4 regions of the Peribacillus sp. NPDC097284 genome follow, and region 4 is predicted to be linked to each of the others. Evidence: riboswitches for the same ligand, from Rfam matches in the RefSeq annotation. Region 4 holds a riboswitch; each other region holds the start of a gene.
What was found. Region 4 has a riboswitch for S-adenosylmethionine ahead of ACIQXU_RS11775 (Na+/H+ antiporter NhaC family protein). Riboswitches for the same ligand answer to the same signal wherever they lie in the genome.
Positions count from the first base shown of each region.

Region 1: it holds a riboswitch for S-adenosylmethionine, as region 4 does, so the genes downstream of both, ACIQXU_RS12705 (5-methyltetrahydropteroyltriglutamate--homocysteine S-methyltransferase) here and ACIQXU_RS11775 (Na+/H+ antiporter NhaC family protein) in region 4, are expected to answer to the same signal.
Region 2: it holds a riboswitch for S-adenosylmethionine, as region 4 does, so the genes downstream of both, ACIQXU_RS14115 (methionine ABC transporter ATP-binding protein) here and ACIQXU_RS11775 (Na+/H+ antiporter NhaC family protein) in region 4, are expected to answer to the same signal.
Region 3: it holds a riboswitch for S-adenosylmethionine, as region 4 does, so the genes downstream of both, mtnK (S-methyl-5-thioribose kinase) here and ACIQXU_RS11775 (Na+/H+ antiporter NhaC family protein) in region 4, are expected to answer to the same signal.

Region 1 covers NZ_JBIWCZ010000006.1:7,790-13,235, forward strand. The annotation lists gene ACIQXU_RS12695 (outer membrane protein assembly factor BamD) at 1-250, shown strand, start outside; gene ACIQXU_RS12700 (PTS sugar transporter subunit IIC) at 534-1,571, opposite strand; SAM riboswitch class I at 1,788-1,887, shown strand; gene ACIQXU_RS12705 (5-methyltetrahydropteroyltriglutamate--homocysteine S-methyltransferase) at 1,972-3,075, shown strand; gene ACIQXU_RS12710 (hypothetical protein) at 3,112-3,636, opposite strand; gene ACIQXU_RS12715 (CaiB/BaiF CoA transferase family protein) at 3,810-4,916, opposite strand; gene ACIQXU_RS12720 (amino acid permease) at 5,120-5,446, opposite strand, start outside.
Region 2 covers NZ_JBIWCZ010000007.1:66,280-71,725, reverse strand. The annotation lists gene ACIQXU_RS14130 (PucR family transcriptional regulator) at 1-825, opposite strand, end outside; gene ACIQXU_RS14125 (MetQ/NlpA family ABC transporter substrate-binding protein) at 960-1,781, opposite strand; gene ACIQXU_RS14120 (methionine ABC transporter permease) at 1,831-2,499, opposite strand; gene ACIQXU_RS14115 (methionine ABC transporter ATP-binding protein) at 2,486-3,502, opposite strand; SAM riboswitch class I at 3,572-3,681, opposite strand; gene ACIQXU_RS14110 (MBL fold metallo-hydrolase) at 4,008-4,829, shown strand; cobalamin riboswitch at 4,925-5,126, shown strand; gene ACIQXU_RS14105 (hypothetical protein) at 5,355-5,446, shown strand, end outside.
Region 3 covers NZ_JBIWCZ010000003.1:102,075-107,520, reverse strand. The annotation lists gene ACIQXU_RS08560 (pyridoxal phosphate-dependent aminotransferase) at 1-1,074, opposite strand, end outside; gene ACIQXU_RS08555 (carbon-nitrogen family hydrolase) at 1,175-1,957, shown strand; SAM riboswitch class I at 2,031-2,183, shown strand; gene mtnK (S-methyl-5-thioribose kinase) at 2,255-3,460, shown strand; gene mtnA (S-methyl-5-thioribose-1-phosphate isomerase) at 3,473-4,519, shown strand; gene ACIQXU_RS08540 (lmo1851 family serine protease) at 5,045-5,446, opposite strand, start outside.
Region 4 covers NZ_JBIWCZ010000005.1:30,041-35,486, reverse strand. The annotation lists gene ACIQXU_RS11785 (ABC transporter ATP-binding protein) at 1-667, shown strand, start outside; gene ACIQXU_RS11780 (ABC transporter substrate-binding protein) at 695-1,888, shown strand; SAM riboswitch class I at 2,044-2,148, shown strand; gene ACIQXU_RS11775 (Na+/H+ antiporter NhaC family protein) at 2,349-3,641, shown strand; gene ACIQXU_RS11770 (alanine/glycine:cation symporter family protein) at 3,926-5,362, shown strand.

The sequences.
Region 1 (5,446 bases), on a different contig from region 4:
AGAAACGATTGAAATGTATTATGAAGATGATTTGAAAAGTATCACAGAAGAAATCGCCTATCAGCGACTTACAGACGATTGGTATGTCATTTCCTACGAAGAAAATAGGAAAATTATCTATAAGAGGTACTACTTTAATGATCAAGTGGGCACTACCTTTATCATTACCTATCCCGCTAGCGAACAGGAGAAGTACGGTCCAATCACATCTCATATCGCAGAAACCTTCATCCCTTCGACCAACTCCTAACGGGATGAGACCGATGCCATGAACCGTCGAGATACGCTTCGGTTTATGGCTCTTTCTATTTTCTTCTTCAACCGGTGCGATGTCCAGCTTGCCTCTATAAAGAAGGTAAGTGGAATCGTTTAGACGTGTATTTATCCTGAGTAAAGTGGATGAAATGAATCCTGGCCATCATCAGATACCGCAGATTCTAGATTTAAAAGTTGAAGTACCCTTGAATTAGCCTCCTCATCAAAAGAAGCAGCCAGAGCTAAACGCCTGACTGCTTCTTTTATTTGGTTTCCTTTTATTCAAAATGCAAGGTATAGTCGTCTGCTTTAATCCATTTTAATTTCTTTGAGAAAACGTAGATTAGTACAAGGTTCAACACAATCGGAAGAATGAAGAAAATGATGACCATGATGGATATGTTACTGAAAATCCATCCGCCTTCCGCCAGTTTCATGTAGTTCAAGGGACCGACCAATCCCGATAAACCAAATCCAGCACTATACGGGGTCCCTTGTATGTTTAACAAACCTGCCAACGCACCAAGAATAGCGGACGTGATTAACATGGGAAACGCAATTTTCGGTTTCATGAAGAAATTCCTCATTTGAATCTTAGGGGAACCCAACACATGGGCTAAAGCCGTCCCTAATGAATTCGCTTTGTAGCTTGCAATGGCTAGGCCCACACCAGCTGCCACGATTCCTAGGTTGGCCGCACCAGATCCTATACCTGAGAGCATAATGACCGTCGCCACCCCAACCGTTGAAATGGGAGATAAGATAATGAGACAGAATATAACGGAAATAATGGCTCCCATCAAAATGGGCTGCAATGACGTCACGTTAGCGATGCCGACTCCTAATAGTCCCGTAGCGGATTTTACGTATGGCAGAATTAAGTATCCAATCATTCCTGGTACCAAGATACTTAAAGTCGGCATCAAAAGAATCGCATACGCCTTTAATCTATCGCCAATTAGTTGCAGGAACAATACGGTCAATGCCGCGGTAATTCCAGTATTGATTACAACGCCAATCCCATTAAGGGCAAACAAACCATCAGCCGTTTTCTGGATGGCGCCACTTCCGACCATGGCCGCGATCCCGATACTGGCCGTTTGAATGGATGATAGCTTGAACGAAATCCCGACCATCACCCCAATCATGACAGGTAACAAGCTCATCACGAAAACGGTGATATCGAATATATGCTGTAACACGGGAAAATGTGGAATCAATAGTTTAAGTATTTCCCCTAACAAAGCATTCGGAATTAATGAAACGACAATCCCTATGCTCATCCCCGTTAATAATTTATTAAAAAAATCTCTCATCTGAATAATCCCCTATCTCGCTGTAATGTACACAATTATAAGAAATATTCTGACAATAGTCAAAGGATTTTTTTAATACTTCACCGCGAAAGTGTATAAAAGTATTTAAACTAAGAGAAACTCACTTTCTAATAACGCTTATATTCTAAATTATCTGTTTTCTATTGACCTTTACTAATACTACCTGTATAGTCGTAATTAATTGAATAGTTCATTTTCTTATCCAGAGAGGTGGAGGGACTGGCCCTTTGATACCTCAGCAACAGACTTTACTGTACTGTGCTAATTCCAGAAGTGTTCAACTTGAAGATAAGAAGAGAATATAAGCATTGCTGATTATACCTCTTCTTTTTTTAAAGAAGAGGTTTTTATATTTTAATAAGGAAAGTAGGAATCTACCATGTCTATCACTTTAACGAAAGCTCCATTCAAAGCCGACCACGTAGGAAGTCTATTAAGACCAGAAAGTATACATCTGGCAAGAAAGCAACGGAAAGAAGGAATCATTACCGCAGAACAATTACGCGACGTTGAAACGAAGGAAATCAAGCGTATCGTCGATAAGCAAATAGAAATCGGTTTAGAGGCAGTGACTGATGGGGAATTCAGACGCACCTGGTGGCACTTTGACTTCTTGGAACATTTAAATGGAATCGAAGGGTATGTCACGGAAAAAGGCCTCACCTTTGATGGAATTGAAACAGAACGTTATAACGTTCGGAATACAGGAAAAATTTCTTTCAACCCAGATCACCCCTTTATTAAAGACTTTATTGAGTTTAATGAAATCGTGGACGGACGGGCTGTGGCGAAACAAACCATCCCTAGCCCCAATCAATTATTTGCGGTAGGGGTCCATAATGAAGAAATCTATCCTGACATCGAAGACTATGCAAAAGATATTATCAAAGCCTATCAAGATGCTTTACAAGCCTTTTACGATGCCGGTGTACGTTATTTACAATTAGATGATGTATACATAGCCAGGCTTTCCGCTCCGGACTTCCAGTTCAAAGAGGGGAATTATACAAGGGAACAATTAATCGATTTAGCATTGCGCGTGATTAATGGGACGTTGGAGGGAAAACCAGAGGATTTGGTTGTCACGACTCACCTTTGTCGTGGAAATTACCAATCGACTTGGGCTTTTGAAGGCAGCTATGCCCGTATCGCCCCAACTCTATTGGCCAAGGAAAATGTAGATGGATTTTTCTTGGAATACGATGATCATCGTTCAGGGGATTTTAAACCATTAGAACACATTCCAAATGACGGCGCACAAGTCGTTCTTGGTGTGGTTACTTCGAAGAATGGCGAACTTGAAGATAAAGAAACCGTTAAATCACGTATTAAAGAAGCGGGACAATTCGTGCCACATGAACACTTGTGCTTAAGCCCTCAATGCGGATTCGCTTCCACACATCTTGGCAACAAGCTAACGGAAGATCAGCAATGGGAAAAGTTAAAGTTCGTTGTGGATGTCGCCAAAGAAGTCTGGGGATAAGAACAAAAAGGGACGAGCCTATGCTCGTCCCTTTATTCAACAACATCGATCGTCCTCATCCTCTTTCTTCCCTACTACATCATCTGTCACCTTATCATCGAGCTGGTTCTTCAATGTCAATTCTGCCGCCTTTCCATCACTTGGCGACCCATCGGAAAAATACATCGGAAATAAGGAAAAGAACATAATATAGAAAGAGAAATATATGAATTGATACCAGAGGACCGATTTCTCCAAGATCCCCTGATAAACCAAACTATATATCAACAACATGCTAATTAGGTTAAAGAGGGCTCCCCCTAGATAAATCAAACTATTCGTGAACTTATTATCATATTTTAATCCCTTGAACTCACAATGCCCATTCCAAAAGTAGTATTTTCTCACTTCTATATTGCAAAAGGAGAAAATCTTATCTCCACATCCGATCTTGATTTTTTTCTCCGTACCGCCAAATAGCGTGACAAAGAATAGATGCCCACCTAAATGAATGAGCGTGACAACCGGTAAAATCAGAAAAAAGGAAAAGAGAAATTTAGTGATATCAGACAAACCGAACATGCCAATCATCCCCCTTATTTGAGCTTGGTGTATACAGACAAGTCCTTATTCGAAGGATGATACTCTCTTACCCGGTGTGGATACGTTATAACTAGTAAATATTCACATGTCTTAAGGGACTCCCCCTTTAACCCACAAAAAAACCGGCAGATCATCTGCCGGTCCATCCGTTGCTATCGCTCCAATTCAAGAGTGCCAAAGACCTCATCATTACTTTGTCCCGGCTTCATCCCAACATGTTTATACTCTGGAGTGAAGACCGATGTTTTGATGGGACAAGCCATCTGCCTCTGCATATTTCCTTCTCCATCAGGCACTTCGACTATCATGCCACGTGCTTGCAGTTGCGGGTGATTGGTCGCTTCAGAAAAAGTCAGCACCGGTTCGACACAAGCCTCGAACTCTTCGAATATGCCCTGCCATTCTTCAAATGTCTTTTCAAGAAATGCATGCTTGATGATCCTTTTGAATTGGATGCTACTTTCCGCATCTTGCTTCATGCTTAACTCGAACAGTTCAGGCTGTCCGATTGCTTCACATAACACTTCACGGAATGATGGCTCCAAGCTTCCAACCGAGAAGTAACGGCCGTCTTTCGTTTCATAAAAATCATAAAATGTTCCGCCATTCAATACCAACTTTTCCGGTTCAAGCTCCAATCCACCCTGTAAATGTAGGGGGGCAGATATCGCATTCAAAGCAAAGCTGCAATCGGTCATGCTAATATCGATGAACTGACCTTCACCCGTCCGCTCCCGGTAGATGACTGCCGACAAAATCCCGATGACAGCATGCATGGAGCCTCCTGCAAGGTCGGCTATTTGTGTTCCATTTTTTGCAGGTCCTCCTTTTTGCGTACCTGAGTAACCGGACAACCCCGCTATCGAAATATAGTTGATATCATGACCTGGACGATTCTTGTAGGGACCAGTCTGACCAAAGCCAGTAAGCGAACAGTAAATCAACTTTGGATTGATTTGTTTTAATTCTTCATATCCTAGCCCCAACCGATCCATGACACCCGGCCGGAACTGTTCAAGGACAATATCATATTCCTTCACTAGATTCTTTACGGCATCAATCGACTCCTGCCGTTTCAAATCAAGGGCAACCGATTTTTTTGAACGGTTCAAATATTGATCGACTCCCCATGTATCAGCCTTGGCCGGCCGTTCCACCTTCAACACTTCCGCTCCTAAGTCTGCAAGCATGAGCGTAGCGAATGGCCCTGGCAAAAGTGTCGAAAAGTCTAGCACTTTCAGATTGGTCAGTAGTGTCATCGTTCATGCACCTTCCTTTTCTACCAAATGGATGCATTCTTCCTCAGTTGGGATTTCTATCTTTTATACTCATTCTTCTTCCACCCTTTCGTTTCCTGCAAAACAACATTCACATCCAATTCAATGCGACTAACATTGGTACATGTTCAATTTAAAATAATAAAAAAACCGGAACCATATGAACATGGTCCGGAAGTTTGTTTTCAGTCATACTTTTCATCAAAATTAATTTCCACTTCTTCGAGCTTAACGAATCTCGTTTTCTTAATCAATTTATACCCAAACCAGAGGGCGAGAAAAAGAGGGATTCCTAAGTATGCCGCCACCACACTTCCCCAATCGATATGGTCCGAAAAGAACGCTTGGATATTTTGAGCCAAGATGACGACCATTCCAATTGTAATGGCAAATATCGTCCCGATTGGAAACCATAAAGCCTTGTACGGCAGCTTATCCAATGAATGCCCTTGTAACACATATGCCTTACGGAAGCGATAATGGCTTATGGAAATGCCCAGCCAGAAGATAAA
Region 2 (5,446 bases), on a different contig from region 4:
TCCTGTTTTTTCAGCGAATTTATCTATCCTGTATTGCAGGCTGTTCCGATGGATATAAAGTTGTTTAGCTGCCGATGAGGCGTTGGAATTACATTCGATATACGTTTTAACCGTTTTGATCAATTCATGATCCTGCCGCGTCTTGCCAAGCAATTCATTGATGTACCATCTTTTATCCATGTCAGTACAGGCATTCATGAGTGCGTAGGGGATAATATTGGGTAATTCCGTCACCTTAACATCGGATAGATGGAGCAAAGAAAGTGTGAAACATTTTCTCTCTTGTATCAGATGGTGATGAAGGTCCGCATCGACAGGGTGAAATCGACCGGCATAGACCCTGATCTTTACGTAAAAGTCACTCTCGAGTGTGGATGAGATGGCGAGAAAATCATGCGTCGATAAGGGTTCATCCATGTCTGATTCAATTAAGGTTCCCGCCGTTTCATTCTCCCAGACCAGGATGGAATCGGATGGTACGAATGAGAGAATCGCTTCCTCGAAATGATCGTGTGAAAAATCCCCATGGGCAAGGTTAAAGTAGGTGAACCGGACATTCTCCCAGTTCGTTAGGGGCTGGGAGGCACGCGGCCCAAATAAAAAATCATTCCAAGTAGTTTGGGTAGTGGAGGTGTTTGGACTTTGGAGTGATGGAGTGTCAAAGAGTAGCGTAAGCAAACGGATTTCCTCCGCCGATATGTCTGAGCGGGGAATGCCAATTGTATGGCCGAATGGATCTTCCAACCAGAAATATGCCGAGATGTCCTGTGCATCCTTTTTATCTGAAAGGGAGTTTGGGAATGTATGTTTAAGCTTATTAAGCATCATGTTCACCTTCTTTCCATTCCATTATATCCAAAAAGGGCAAAGCGGAAAAGAAAACAATGACTGCGTTCATAGGTATTGTTAATCAGTAAAGGCCTGCCCCAGACAGGAGCAGACCCATACTTGCTGTTTCCTTATTTCATCCAATCGGGTTTACCGAAGCCTTGGAACTTGTCATCAATCACCTTTTCGAATTCGGCACTTTCTACAACTGATTTGATATCTTTTGCAAATTGGGCGTCTTTATCCTTAGTGTTTACAGCCACGACATTGCGATACGTATCTGGCATGTTTTCTAATGCAAGAGCATCTTGAAGGTCCATTTTGGCGGCAATCGCAAAATTACCAGGAACGGCCGATAGGTCAACACTGTCCGTTGCACGAGGTAATTGTGCCGATTCCAGTGGTTCGAATTGAATGTTCTTCGGATTCTTTGTTACATCTTTCTCAGATATTCTTAATGGGTCAACATCCGGATCCACTTCAATCAGGCCCTCATCCAATAAAACTTTAAGTGCACGGGAGAGGTTGACTGGGTCATTGGGAACGGCGATGGTCGCACCATTTTTAATATCGGCCAATGATTTGTATTCCGTGGAGTAAATGCCCATCGGTGCCGTTGGAACAATAATAAGGTCAGAGAGCTCTAAGTCATGTTCCTTTGAAAAATTATCCATATACACTTTATGCTGAAAGAGGTTGGCATCGATCGAACCATTACCAAGTGATTTATTCGGCTGGATATAATCACTGAATTCGACGATGTCCACTTTGTAGCCAAGGTCTTCAAGTCCGGGTTGTATGGCCTCTATGACCATGTCGGCATAAGGGCCAGTCGTTGCCCCAATTTTTAATTCTTTTTTGTCCTCCGTTTTAGTTGTCGCATCGTCATTTCCGCAAGCTGACAACCCAAGGGCTAATGCACATATAGATAATAATGAAGTGATTTTTTTCATGAAAAATTCCTCCTTGTTTAATGTAGTGTCATCGTTAACATTATGAATCTTATCGTTTGTTTACATAGTGAGAGGCCTTATCGCCTATCATTTGGATGATTTGGACAAGACAGATCAGAACGACCACCGTTGTGATCATGATCGTGTTGTCATAACGGTAATAGCCGAAACGAATCGCGAGGTCACCGATTCCTCCTCCGCCGATTGTTCCTGCCATAGCCGAGAAGCCGATGAGTGATATCGTCGTTAATGTCACGCCTTGGATGATTCCAGGCCTTGCTTCAGGAAGAAGCACATCCTTGATGATCATCCATGGGGAAGCGCCCACTGCAATGGCGGCTTCGATCACTCCCTTATCTATTTCCCTCAATGCAGATTCTACGATCCTAGCGAAAAAAGGAATGGCGGAGACTGATAGGGAAACGGAAGCCGCTAGCGGTCCAATTGTTGACCCGGTAAGGAATTCGGTTAAAGGAAGCAAAGCGACTAAAAGAATGATAAACGGAATCGAGCGGACTAGATTAACCACGAAACCGAGGGATCGATTCAACGTGATATTTTCAAAGAACAAATTCCTGGTCGTCGTAAACAGCAACACTCCTAGAGGCAGTCCAATCAGGAGGGCAACCGCAAGGGAAATTCCGACCATATAAATCGTTTCCAGAAAGGCTTTATTAAGGTCAGGCAAAATATTGATGATGGAATCAAGCAGTGACATGCTTTAACACCTCCACAGATTGGGTCCGGCTTCTTATGTATTCAAGGGCTACTTGCACTTCTTCAAGCTCACCAATCAATTCGATGATCAAGATTCCTAGAGGAAGATCCTGGATATATTCAATTTTCCCGTGCAGGATATTCCCTCTGACAGAATAGTTTTGTAGAGTATCCGAGAGAATCGATTCACCAGCGGTTTGCCCTTCAAATTGTATTTTGATAATCGTTCCTTTGTTTTCCCTAATAAGGTGGGGAGGAAGTTCAAAATCCAACACGCTACTGATGAACTGCTTAGTCAGTTCTTGTTTGGGTTGTGAAAATATTTCATAAACAGGGCCATCTTCAATAATTCGTCCATCTTGCATGACGGAGACACGATGGCACAGTTCCTTGACCACTTCCATTTCATGGGTGATCAACACGATGGTGATGCCCAGTTCTTTATTGATCTTTTTCAACAACTGTAAGATCGACTTCGTAGTGGTTGGATCAAGGGCTGATGTCGCTTCATCACATAATAGGACGGTAGGGTCATTCGCTAAGGCCCGTGCAATGCCTACCCGCTGTTTTTGTCCGCCACTGAGTTGAGCCGGATAAACATCTTTTTTATCCCGAAGGCCAACGATATCCAAAAGTTCCAGAACGCGGTTAGTAATGACCTCCTTTGGTTGATGGGCGGCTTTCAAGGCGAAGGAGATATTGTCAAAAACCGTTTTGGAACTGACTAGGGAAAAATGCTGAAATATCATGCCGATTTTCTGGCGTTGTTTGCGAAGCTCCTGGCTTGATAAGGTTGTTAAGTCGACGCCATCGATGATGATGCTACCATTGGTCGGACGCTCAAGAAGATTCAGACAGCGAATCAATGAACTCTTTCCCGCGCCGCTATACCCGACAATCCCATAAACCTCTCCCGTTTGAATGGTTAAAGATACATTATCCACTCCGATAACTCGGGTATTCTTCGAGATATATTCCTTTCGAACTGAACGAATTTCAATCATGATGCTATCCTCCTTATACATAAAAAAGCTACCTCTATCATTCAGAAAGAGGCAGCGAAATTATATCCCGTCTTATCTTTCAGAATGGTATTTCATTCTGCAGGAAGGGGCACCATTCCCGATGTGGGGCGGTTGCCGGACGTCATAGGGCCTGGTCCCTCAGTCACTCTTGATAAGTTAATTACTATTTTAGTATTTTATTATTTTTTTAATATAATCTATATTATTTGTTAAATACAGTAATGTCAATTATTTTTTGAATTTTATCAAGATTATGAATCAAACGATCTACTTGCCCAGATTATAGTGGCCATTTGCTAAGTTACACGGAACGTCCCGGATCTTACATGGCCTGTCTGCGTAAGAATATGGACTTTGATCACTCCCATCATTAGAAAAAATATTATACTTGTAAAAAGTATGGAGAGATAATACATTTATTGTAAGTAAATTAGAAAATAAAGGATGATGAGTTTTTCCAAAAAAATGATTGGGGTGGAAAGTCATGCTGGAAATGAAAACGATAAACGATGTGGTTTGCGTAAAAGGGACACCGGAAGGAAACAAATCAGGCATGAGCGTGAATGTGTTCTTAACCGATGGCATGTTAGTTGATACGGGGGCAAAAATCTTGTTGAAGGAACTTACTCCATTCTTTGAAACCGCTGATTACGATATGGTTGCGCTGACGCATTATCATGAGGACCATACGGGTGGGGCCGCATGGATACAGGAACATAGGAACGTTCCCATCTATATTCATCCGATGTCCCTCGATATTTGTGCAAAGGATGCAGAATATCCCGATTATCGTAGAGTTTTTTGGGGAGATAGGGATGCCTTCAAGGCAGAACCATTAGGAGGGATCGTCCATTCACGCACTCAAACATGGGAGCCAATCTTTACGCCAGGGCATTCGAGGGACCATATGGTTTACCTGAACCATAGTAATGGTATGCTGTTTTCGGGTGACCTGTTTGTAACGCCGAAAACGAAGCTCGTTTTAAGGGAAGAATCTATCCCGGTCATCATGGAATCCATCAAGAAACTGCTTCAGTATGATTTTAAAGAGGTCTTTTGCTGCCATGCCGGATATGTCCCGAACGGAAAGGAAATGTTTGGAAGAAAGCTCAGTTACTTGGAAAATCTGCGCGGTGAAATTCTGCGTTTGCATGATCAAGGATTGGAAGTCCATGAAATTCAGCAAAACGTGTTGCCTAATCGGTATCCGCTTATCGAGATATCCGGTCATGAATGGGATTCGGAGCATATCATTACATCGATACTGAAAGAGAGTAGGGTGTATTCAGAGGACAGGAAGAAATGATGAATAGGAGGAAAGAGGATAGATAGGGCCCAAGAACAAGGCAGGAGCCTCATTGTAATCCTAGTGAAAATTTGATACAGTTAAACTGAAAAATAGTATTTCGTCTAGAAATGGGTGCAGATAAGAAAGTGTAGCTTATCTGCTTAAAAGGGAAGTCGGTTAGAATCCGACGCTGTCCCGCAACTGTAAATGAGAGCGATTCGAAGGAATGCCACTGTCTTTTTTGCAAGAAAAGATGGGAAGGTTCGAAAAGCGATGATCATGAGCCAGGAGACCTGCCCGTTTTTAGCACAACGCCAGAAACCTACGAGGATAGGGGGTGTTAAGTGCGAAAAATTAGCAAGAACATGCTTTCTTATTTTTGTAGAAAAATGGGGAATCATGGTCATTTTTGTTATGTTTCGTTTGCACTCTAACAACTTCTGAATGGGAAGTTGTTTTTTGTTTTTTACAAGTCCATATTGGACAACATTCAAAAAGAATCCTGCTAATTAGACAGGACAGCTATCATAGGGGGCCATATCATTGTTTGGTACAGTTGAGCATTTTACGGACTATTTAAAAGCGCAAATCATGCGTAACTTTTGTGTGGAAGAAATGATATCTTTAGATGATTG
Region 3 (5,446 bases), on a different contig from region 4:
GAAACCATTTCCTGGTGCAACTGCTACATGGGCATGTGCCAGTAAATGATCTGCAAAGCTCGCTGAAGTAAATCCTTCCGGGACCTTTAGCCAAGCAAAGAAGGAAGCATCTGGAGCCTGGACATCCCATCCAATGGATCGTAACCCTTCAATAAATACATTTCGTCGTCCTTCGTACATGTTCACGAGTTCCTTCACACACTCTTGTGAATCCAGTAAAGCGCATGCCGTGGCTTCTTGTATTGCGGGAAAAAGGCTGACGTAAAGATGATCCTGCAATAATTCAAGCGATTCGATGACACTCTGGTTGCCAACCGCAAAGCCAACCCTCCACCCCGCCATGTTATATGTTTTAGAAAGGGTGTAAATTTCTATCCCCACTTCTTTTGATCCTTCTGCTTGAAGGAAGCTTACCGGTTTTTTCCCATCGAACCCAATTGCACCATATGCGAAATCATGAACCACACATATCGAGTGTTCTTTTGCCATGGAAACCGTTTCTTCGAAGAATTCTGCTGACGCCGATGCTCCTGTGGGATTATTGGGATAATTCAAGAACATCATCTTCGCTTTGTCAAAAACCTCTTTATCTATTTCCTTATAATCGGGAAGAAAATCATTTTCTTCCGTCAAGGGCATAATTTCCGTTTTAGCTTGGGCTAACGCTACACCTGACAGGTAATCTGGATAGCCCGGATCAGGCACTAAAATTGTATCGCCTGGATTCAATAAGCATTGCGGTAATTCGACTAGACCAGCCTTTCCACCGAAAAGAATCGCCACTTCCGTTTTAGGATCTAGCTTGACGCCATATTCACGTTCATAAAAGAGGGCCGCAGCTTCTTTTAAATAGGGAAGCCCCCTAAAAGGAGAATATTTATGATTCATGGAATTTCCTGCTGCTGTCTGCAGGCTCTTCACGATATGTTCAGGAGTCGGTTGGTCTGGATTTCCCTGCCCAAGATTAATGACATCCTTGCCTTCTGATGTTATGTTATTAACTTTTTCGACTAAAGAAGCAAAAAACTGCTTTGGAAGCTCTTGAAGAAGTCTGGATTTTTCGAATTGCACCATCTTTGCACCTTCTCTGAAATTTCTTGAAATTATAGTCACAAATGATATATGTTTATCTTAATCTTGTAAAGTACTTTTTTACATATGGAGGTTTTAAATGATGAAATGGAAAATCGCCTGTTTACAAATGGACATTGCCTTTGGACAGCCAGATATAAATTTCCAGGTGGCAAAACAATGGATTGAAAAAGCTGTACAGTCTAAACCGGACATCGTCATGCTGCCGGAACTATGGACAACCGGCTATGACTTAACGAGATTACATGAAATTGCAGACGAAGAAGCAGAACAAACCATTACCTTTCTAAAAGCCCTTGCAAAAAAACACCACATTAACATAATCGGTGGCTCGATTGCAAAGAAAACTAAGGAAGGCATCTATAACACAATGCTCATCATCGATAAAGAAGGCAAACTGGTTAAAGAATATGATAAACTCCATCTGTTTCAATTGATGGATGAACACCATTACTTACAACCTGGCAAAAAAGATGGCTTATTCTCCCTCGATGAAAAGATTTGCGCCGGATTCATTTGCTATGATATCCGTTTTCCAGAATGGCAACGGGCCCATACGGTACGAGGTGCGGAGGTTATCTTCGTGACCGCCGAGTGGCCAAAGCCTAGGCTCCATCATTGGAGGGCACTGTTAATCAGCAGGGCAATCGAAAATCAAGCATTCGTTGTGGCTGTGAATCGTTCCGGTTCTGACCGAAATAATCATTTTGCCGGACATTCCATCATCATCGACCCGTGGGGAGAAATCATTTGTGAGGCTGGTGAAGAAAAAGAACTTCTACTCGGCACCCTTGACTTAGAAAAAGTAGGAGAAGCAAGAAATAAAATACCCGTTTTCGAAGATCGGCGGCCCGAGTTTTATTAATTTACCATTGACAAACTATTTGAAATATTGATATCATTCATTCGAGATTAATTTTCTGAAAATAAATACAATACTCTTATCAAGAGCAGGCTGAGGGATAAAGGCCCTATGAAGCCCAGCAACCGACTGTAATACCATTGTGAAATGGGGCGGGAATTCCGCCGGATTATATCCACAGAGCACGGTGCCAAATCCACCAGAAAGAATTCTTTCTGGGAGATAAGAGGTTCGAAGTGAAGCTTCTGCCTCTTTCTATGGGAAAGGGGCCTTTTCATATTTTTTAATGTACTTGGAGGGATAACAATGACTCAACCATCAAATTTCAAGCTATTGACAAACGAAACGGCAATTGACCTAACGAAGAAACTTGGGTTACTGCATTCAGATGACTCATTACTATGTAATGAAATCGGTGACGGAAATTTAAATTATGTTTTTCACGTTACAAATCCCGTAACAAATAAAGGAGTCATCATCAAACAAGCAGTTCCTTACGCAAAGGTTCTTGGTGAAAGCTGGCCATTGACTTTAAAAAGATCGGCTATCGAAGCGAATGCATTAATTCAATTCAGAAGCTATTGTCCCGAACTTGTCCCACAAGTCTATTATTCTGATGAACAGCTTGCAATCACCGTCATGGAAGATTTATCACACTTGAAAATCGCCCGGACCGGATTAATTGAAGGAGATCATTTCCCTCTATTATCCAAACACATTGGTGAATTTGTTGCAAAGACCGCTTTTTATACGTCTGATTTTCATTTGGAACCGGCAGCGAAAAAAGAGGTTGCCCGGAACTTCACGAATCCAGAACTCTGCAAGATTACTGAGGTTTTCATTTTCACGGATCCTTTTTTGGAGGAACATCCAGGCGAGTTTGAGCTTGAGTTGCTGGAGGCTGCCAAGTCTATATGGAAAGATGCTGATTTAATACTGGAAGTGGCTAAGTTAAAACAAAGCTTCGAATCCGAGCAGGAGGCCCTTCTTCATGGCGATTTACATACGGGAAGTATATTTGCAAGTGATACAGAAACAAAGGTAATTGACCCTGAATTCGCTTTTTATGGTCCTGTTGGATTTGACCTTGGACAATACATGGCGAATCTCCTATTCCAGGCAGTAACACGCGAGGCCACTGGGAAGGAAGAAATCTTTACTCATCTTCAGGAATTTTGGAATACATTTGAAGAAACCTATACGAACCTGTGGAATTCTGAAAATAAAAGTCCTTACAGTAAGATCGAAGGTTATCTTCCATATGTACTCAACAAGTTTAAAGGTGATGCATATGGCTTTGCAGGATGTGAACTAATTCGAAGAACCATTGGCCTATCTCATGTTGCTGATTTAAATGGCATTGAGAATAAAGAAACTAGAATTACAGCTAAAACGGCTACCTTGAAAATCGGGGCCCATATAATCAAAAATCGGAAAGAACTGAATATTTCAGCAGTGATAGAAGCCGTAAAGCAATATACATTGCCTTCCTATTCAGCCCTATAAGGAGATATACATATGACAACTACAACGCCACTACCCTATTCCGTCCAATGGAATGATACCCATATTACCTTATTGAATCAACAGGCCTTGCCATCAAAAATAGAATTCATTGAACTTTTTACGGTTAAAGATGTATATGACAGCATCTTGACCTTGAAGGTCCGTGGTGCCCCCGCTATCGGGCTAACTGCAGCATTTGGCGTTGCTCTTGGTGCAATCCAGGAAAATACCACGGATTTATGGCAATTTAAACACAATGTCACGAAACATGTTACTACACTCGCTTCTTCAAGACCAACAGCGGTCAACCTTTTTTGGGCACTGAAAAGAATGGAGAATACTCTACAAGCAGCCAATAGCATAGCTTCAGCCAAAAGCGCTCTTGTTGCTGAAGCAAAAAAGCTATTTTCAGAGGATGTGGAGATGTGCCGAAAAATTGGTGAATACGGATTGTCTTTATTCAACGAGGGTGATTCTATTTTAACCCATTGTAATGCTGGGGGGATAGCCACTGCAAGGTACGGAACTGCCCTCGCACCTTTCCACCTGGCCAAGGAAAGATCCTTTCCTATAAAGGTCTATGCCTGTGAAACGAGACCTGTCTTGCAAGGGGCACGACTCACCGCATGGGAACTTATGCAAGCTGGAGTGGACGTTACATTAATCTCGGATAATATGGCAGCCCACACCATTCATCATAAAAAAATCGAAGCCATTATAGTCGGAGCAGACCGTATTGCGGCAAACGGTGATACAGCCAATAAAATTGGTACATTGGGTTTGGCGATATTAGCTAAGCATTACGATATTCCTTTCTATGTAGCAGCACCATCAAGTACATTCGATTTATCTCTCGAGTCGGGTATCTCCATCCCAATCGAAGAAAGGAATGGGGATGAAATCACTTCTATACAAGGAGTCAGGATAGCACCAGAAAATGTGAAGACATTCAATCCTGCTTTTGACGTTACGCCCCATTCTCTTATTACAAGCATCATTACCGAAAATGGCATCATTTCACCTGATTACAGGAGTAATATCCCGCTTTTTGTAAAATGAAATTATTTATAAAGGATTGATCAAGGGGCTGTCCCAAAAGGTGTAATTACACACCGAAATTGAATAAATAGTAAAAGGCAGAAACGTTGATTTAACAACATTTCTGCCTCTTTATTTTTGCGAAATTCACTGGAATAAGGACTTATTAGACAGCCCCTTCATTCTTTTCACGATTAACCTTGGAAACCCATTCAGTTGCTCCTGTTATATTTATTCTGACGAGGTTCTTTTTGATAGATATAATCGCAGAATTTAGTCAGAGTGGCATCTAGCCTTCTTTGATTTTTCTGCCGCTTTTCGGTAGTAATTATTCTTAGCCTTGTATGAAAGTTCATGTTCCTCAAGCAGGGTTTACCGCTCGTTTTCTTCAAATTCTACTTCATCATGGGTACCCTTCCATTCCCCACCCATTGGTACTTCTTCCATGGTCACCTTATGGATTACACACACACCTAAGTCAAGCACACGAAAAACGGCCCATCAGCAATAAATGCTTGCTGATGGGCCGCTTGTTTTTATAAAAGATTATTTGATTTTCTTTTTCAATACTTCCACCGCTTTTTTCACTTGAGTATCATTTTTAAGGATTTTATCCCTAATGACTTCCATCAATTTAACGGTTGTATCGTCTTTAATGACACCTGTTTCTTTGATCTTATGATCCTTTTGGAATTCCTTGACCGCTACCTTTGTTTCTTCATCGAAATACTTATCCACTTTTCCTGGATTATACCCGGCTTCTTTCAGCATTTTCTCCGCTGCTTCTACTTCACTCGAGGAATCCGATACTTTCAATCCTTTATCAGGAGAGATATATGGAAGATTGGCATACTCGGGAAGCTTGACTTTTATATCCGGTTCAATCCCTTTTTTATGGATCCAATTGCCTTTCGGAGTCAGCCATTTTTGTGCTGTATACTTAAAGTT
Region 4 (5,446 bases):
CACTGCGATTAAGCAAGTGAATATTGAAGTGGAAAAGGGAGAAATTGTCGTTCTATTGGGGGCGAATGGAGCAGGTAAAAGCACGACATTCCGTTCTATCAGCGGCATAAGCAAGCTGGCTCAGGGTGAAATTCATTTTGAGGAACTGGCTATCGGAGGTAGGGCTCCGGATAAGAATGTCCAAGCTGGAATCGTGCAATGTGCAGAAGGGCGGAAACTGTTTCCTCAGATGACTGTCCAGGAAAACTTGAAGATGGGAGCTTACGTACATCGAAAAAAAAAGATGGAAATCAAGTCCTCGTTGGAAAATGTCTATCATTTATTTCCTATTTTAAAAGAAAAACTCCATGATGAAGCCGGAAGCCTGAGTGGTGGACAACAACAGATGCTGGCCATTGGCAGGGCTTTGATGTCTAAACCGAAGCTTTTGATGCTAGATGAACCTTCTGTGGGCCTCGCTCCTTTGATTGTTGAACAGATGTTCCAAGTCATCGAAGAAATAAACCGGGAAGGAATAACCGTTCTACTAGCCGAACAGAATGCGAATGCTGCTCTTAGCATTGCAGATAAAGGATATGTTTTTGAAAATGGGGAAATTGTCGTTGAAGGGACCGCAAAAGAATTATTGTCTAACGATGAAGTACGGAAAGCCTATATCGGAGCATAAGAGTTTAAAAATGAATGGGGGATTTTTATGAAAAAGTTGAGTGTATTCTTTGTAATGCTATTACTCGTCCTAACGGCACTAGTGGGGTGTAACAAGGGAGACAGCCCTGCATCAAGTGGGGGAGGAAAGGCCAGTAAAGGGAAGAATGTTGTCAATATCGGTTTTAGCGGCCCTTTGAGTGGAGCAGCAGCCTTATATGGAAAACGAACGTTAAATGGTATGGAGATGGCTGTAAATGAAATAAACGATGCCGGTGGATTCGAAGTGGAAGGGGAAAAATATACGCTCAACCTGGTTTCGTTGGATGATAAGTACTTACCGAATGAAACGGGTTCAAATGCTAAACGTTTAATCCAGGAATATAAAACTCCGATTATTTTCACTCCTCATAGCGGAGGGATACTCGCCCTACAGGTTTTTAACGAAAAAGAGAATTTCATCATCGGTGCCTATTCGAGTGAACCAGCTATCACGGAAAGCGGAAATTCATTAACAGTGAGGATCCCGCCAAATTATGAAGGGTATATTGAACCGTTTTCTACGTATGCAATGGAAAACTTCGGCAAAAAGATTGCGGCATTGCCACCATCTTCCCAGTACGGGAAAGACTGGGCGGAAAACCTACTTCCTCATTGGGAAAAACAAGGTGGTAAAGTCGTCTATAATGCCTCAATTGATTTTTCTAAAGAAACGGATTTCTTCACGACTGTTACAAATGCTCTAAAAGAAAAGCCTGATGTCCTTTTCATCGGTGGGGCGTCAGAGCCTACGGCCAAGGTTGCAAAACAAGCAAGAGAACTAGGTTTTAAAGGCGGTTTCATTATTATGGACCAGGCGAAACTGGATCAAATGAAGCCTATTGCCGGTTCATACGAAACATTGGAAGGTTCGATAGGTGTTCTTCCGCTTATCAACTCCAATGAAGAAGCAGCACCGGCATTCATTGATAAATATAAAAAAATTTATAAGGAAGATGCTAGTTCTGAAGTGGGGTTGAATTACATTGCTATGTATGCCTTTGTGGAGGCAATGAAAGCGGCAGGAACAGTCGATGATGTGAAAGCCATCCGTGAACATATGCAGGATGGGCTGACAAATACGGCACCTGAACAGAAAATTTATAATATACCTTCGATTGACGAAAATGGTGGATTCGCAGCAAAAGTCGTTGTAGGAGCGGTAGAAGATGGGAAAGTAGTACCCATCAGTGTAGAAGAGTGAAGTGTCATGTGCTTTCACACTAGCTACCTTTACGCCCCGAAGACTAAAAACTAATGCATTCAATAAGTTTATAAAAATCTTTAATACTTTACCTTGCGAAAACTCTTAAAATGCTGTACTCTTATATTTGCTTTGAAAAAATGAATATTTCTTACTTCTTATCAAGAGAGACTGAGGGACTGGCCCGAAGATGTCTCGGCAGCAGACTTATTTAGAGTGCTGTGCCAAATCCAGCAGGCGATCGACCTGAAAGATAAGAGGAGTGTTTATAGATTAAAAGACCTCTTCTTGTAATAAAACGGAAGAGGTCTTTTTGTACTCATAGGATAGGAATCTGTTCTTGATGGTATGTTACTGATTTTATAATCAAGCCCATATTAAAATGAAGGGATGCCGGAAAATTTAGAGAGTCCAAAAAGAGTATCCATTACCATGCAAAAATAATAAAGAGGTGTACATCATGAGTTTAGACAATAAAGGGAATCCATGGGCTTTAACGCCGTTTATCGTTTTTTTGATATTATTTATAGGTTCAGGTGTTATTACAAAAGATTTTTACACATTTCCAGTGATTGTTGCCATTGCCATTGCATCTGCTGCGGCACTGGCAATGAATCGAAAGGAATCATTCAATCACAAAGTAGAAATCTTTTGTAAAGGTGCCGGGGATTCAAATATTATGTTGATGGTTGTCATATTCCTATTGGCTGGGGCTTTTTCGGAAGTGGCAAATGGGATGGGAGCCGTAGCGTCTACGGTGAATCTAGCACTTTCGATCGTTCCGCAAAATCTATTAATGGTGGGGTTATTTATTATCGCCTGTTTTATCTCATTATCTATGGGGACAAGTATGGGAACGATAGTAGCTTTAGCACCAATTGGAGTAGGAATTAGTGGACAAACCGATATTTCAGTTGCCCTTTCCATGGCTGCGGTCATTGGTGGCGCCATGTTCGGTGATAATCTTTCTTTCATTTCGGATACGACTATAGCAGCTGTACGTACACAGGGAACGAAAATGAAAGACAAATTCAAAGTGAACTTTTTTATTGTTTTACCTGCTGCGATAATTACATGTGTTATCCTTGGTTTTCTGACAATGGGTGAACAAGCTACAATCTCTGGAGAAGCCTACAGTTGGGTCAAAATTCTACCTTACCTTTGTGTTCTAGTGGCAGCATTAGCGGGAATCAATGTATTCTTGGTTCTCTCTATCGGCATTGTCTTTGCTGGAATCATCGGTTTAGCGGATGGTAGTTATCATGCAATGGAGGTTATTCAAAAAGCAGGAGATGGAATGGCTGGGATGTATGAAATCTCCTTCTTAGCAATCTTGATTGCAGGCATGGTTTCGGTTATCAAACATAACGGTGGCATCGATTATCTACTGAACCTCGTGACGAGAAAGAGCAAATCAAAAAAAAGTGCAGAGTTCAGCATCGCGGGATTGGTTGCTTTAACGAATCTTTCAACGGCAAATAATACCATATCCATCATCATTGCTGGTCCACTCGCAAAAAACATTGCCGAAAAGTATGAAATTGATCCCCGGAAATCTGCCAGCTTGCTCGATGTTTTCGCTTGTAGTATTCAAGGATTATTGCCATACGGGGCACAACTACTTTTAGCTGCCGGTGTTGCACACATCTCTCCTATCAGTATCCTACCCTATTCTTTCTATCCAGTCTTGATCGGGATTTCAGGAATCATAGCCATTTTAATAGGTTTTCCCCGGTTCTCTAAGAAGAAATAAAAATAGTATGGTTGGAAGAGTATCGATGAATCATGAATGTTGCCCTGGAGCATTGTCTCCAGGGCTTTTTTAGGGTAAGGTAAGTGACTTCGAATGGAAAGTGTAGACGAAATCTTTAATTCTTTAATATTCCAAAAAACTAATAACCTCCTTCAATAATATTAAAATAGTATAATTACATACAATATACGGAGTCATTTTTATTCTTAAGTGTTTACTATTTTGTAAAAGCGGGAACTCTAAAGGTATTGTATTGAAATAATTAGAGGTGGGTTCGTTTAAAAATGGAGATAGTAGAAAAGTTTATTACTGAAACAAATGATTTATTATGGTCATCTATACTGATTATATTATTAATTGGAATGGGCATTTATTTTTCTTTTCGGACTAAATTCGTACAATTTAGAATGGTGAAAGAAATGATTAGGTTATTAGGAGAAGGTGCTACAGCAGATAAGAAAGGTGTATCATCGTTTCAGGCCTTTTGTATCAGCACGGCTTCCCGGGTAGGAACGGGGAATCTGGCAGGTGTGGCTATAGCCATAACAACTGGTGGTCCGGGAGCAGTTTTCTGGATGTGGTTAATCGCATTGATCGGATCTGCTTCTGCTTTCATTGAAAGTACACTTGCTCAAATTTACAAGGTCAAAGACGGAGAAGCATTCCGTGGTGGTCCAGCATATTATATGGAAAAAGCATTAAATGCACGTTGGATGGGTATCACGTTTGCTGTTTTGATTTCATTGACTTTTGGACTTGCTTTCAATTCTGTACAGGCCAATACGATTACAAGCGCATTCCAAGCATCTTTTGGGGTCGATAAATGGATTACTGCACTTATTTTGGCTATCATAACGGCTGTTATCATTTTTGGCGGAATTAAGATGGTTGCTAAAGTGTCTGAAGTCATCGTGCCAATCATGGCAGGAGCTTATGTGTTAGTAGCTTTAGTTGTCATCATATTAAATATAACCGAGTTACCTAGTGTTCTTGCTTTAATCTTTGAAAGTGCATTCGATGGATTAAGGGAGATTGCTAGTGGTGCACTGGGTGCAGCCATGATGAACGGAATCAAGCGTGGCTTGTTCTCAAATGAGGCTGGAATGGGGAGCGCACCTAATGCGGGTGCTACAGCAGATGTCACCCATCCGGTAAAACAAGGTCTAATCCAGTCACTAGGCGTTTTTGTTGATACGCTCATCATATGTAGCTCGACGGCCTTTATCATCTTGTTTTCCGGCCTATATTCATCAAAGGAAACGGATGGAATTGTTCTTACGCAGAATGCTCTTAGCGAGAGTTTAGGATCTTGGGCTGGGATTTTTCTTGCCATTATTGTCCTATTATTTGCGTTTAGTTCGATTGTTGGAAACTACTATTATGGAGAATCCAATATCAGTTTTATTAATGAAAAGAAAGTTTGGATAAATATTTATCGTGCAGCAGTCGTTGGAATGGTCATATTCGGATCAATGGCTTCGCTCGAGTTTGTATGGAATCTAGCAGATTTGTTGATGGGATCAATGGCCATCATAAACCTGATAGCCATAGCCTTGCTAGGGAAAATAGCTTTCGCCGCACTTGCTGATTATCAAAAGCAAAAGAAAGATGGCAAGAATCCCGTTTTCCATGTAAGTAACATTAAGGGATTGAAAAATGTTGAATGCTGGGGTGAACCAACCGATTACGTGGAAGAATCCAGTAAAAAGGAATTCAAATAGAATCTAAATTATGGACAAAAGGGACCTCGATACTATTTCGAGGTCTTTTTTTATACCTCTTGATAGCCCAATATAACCACACAT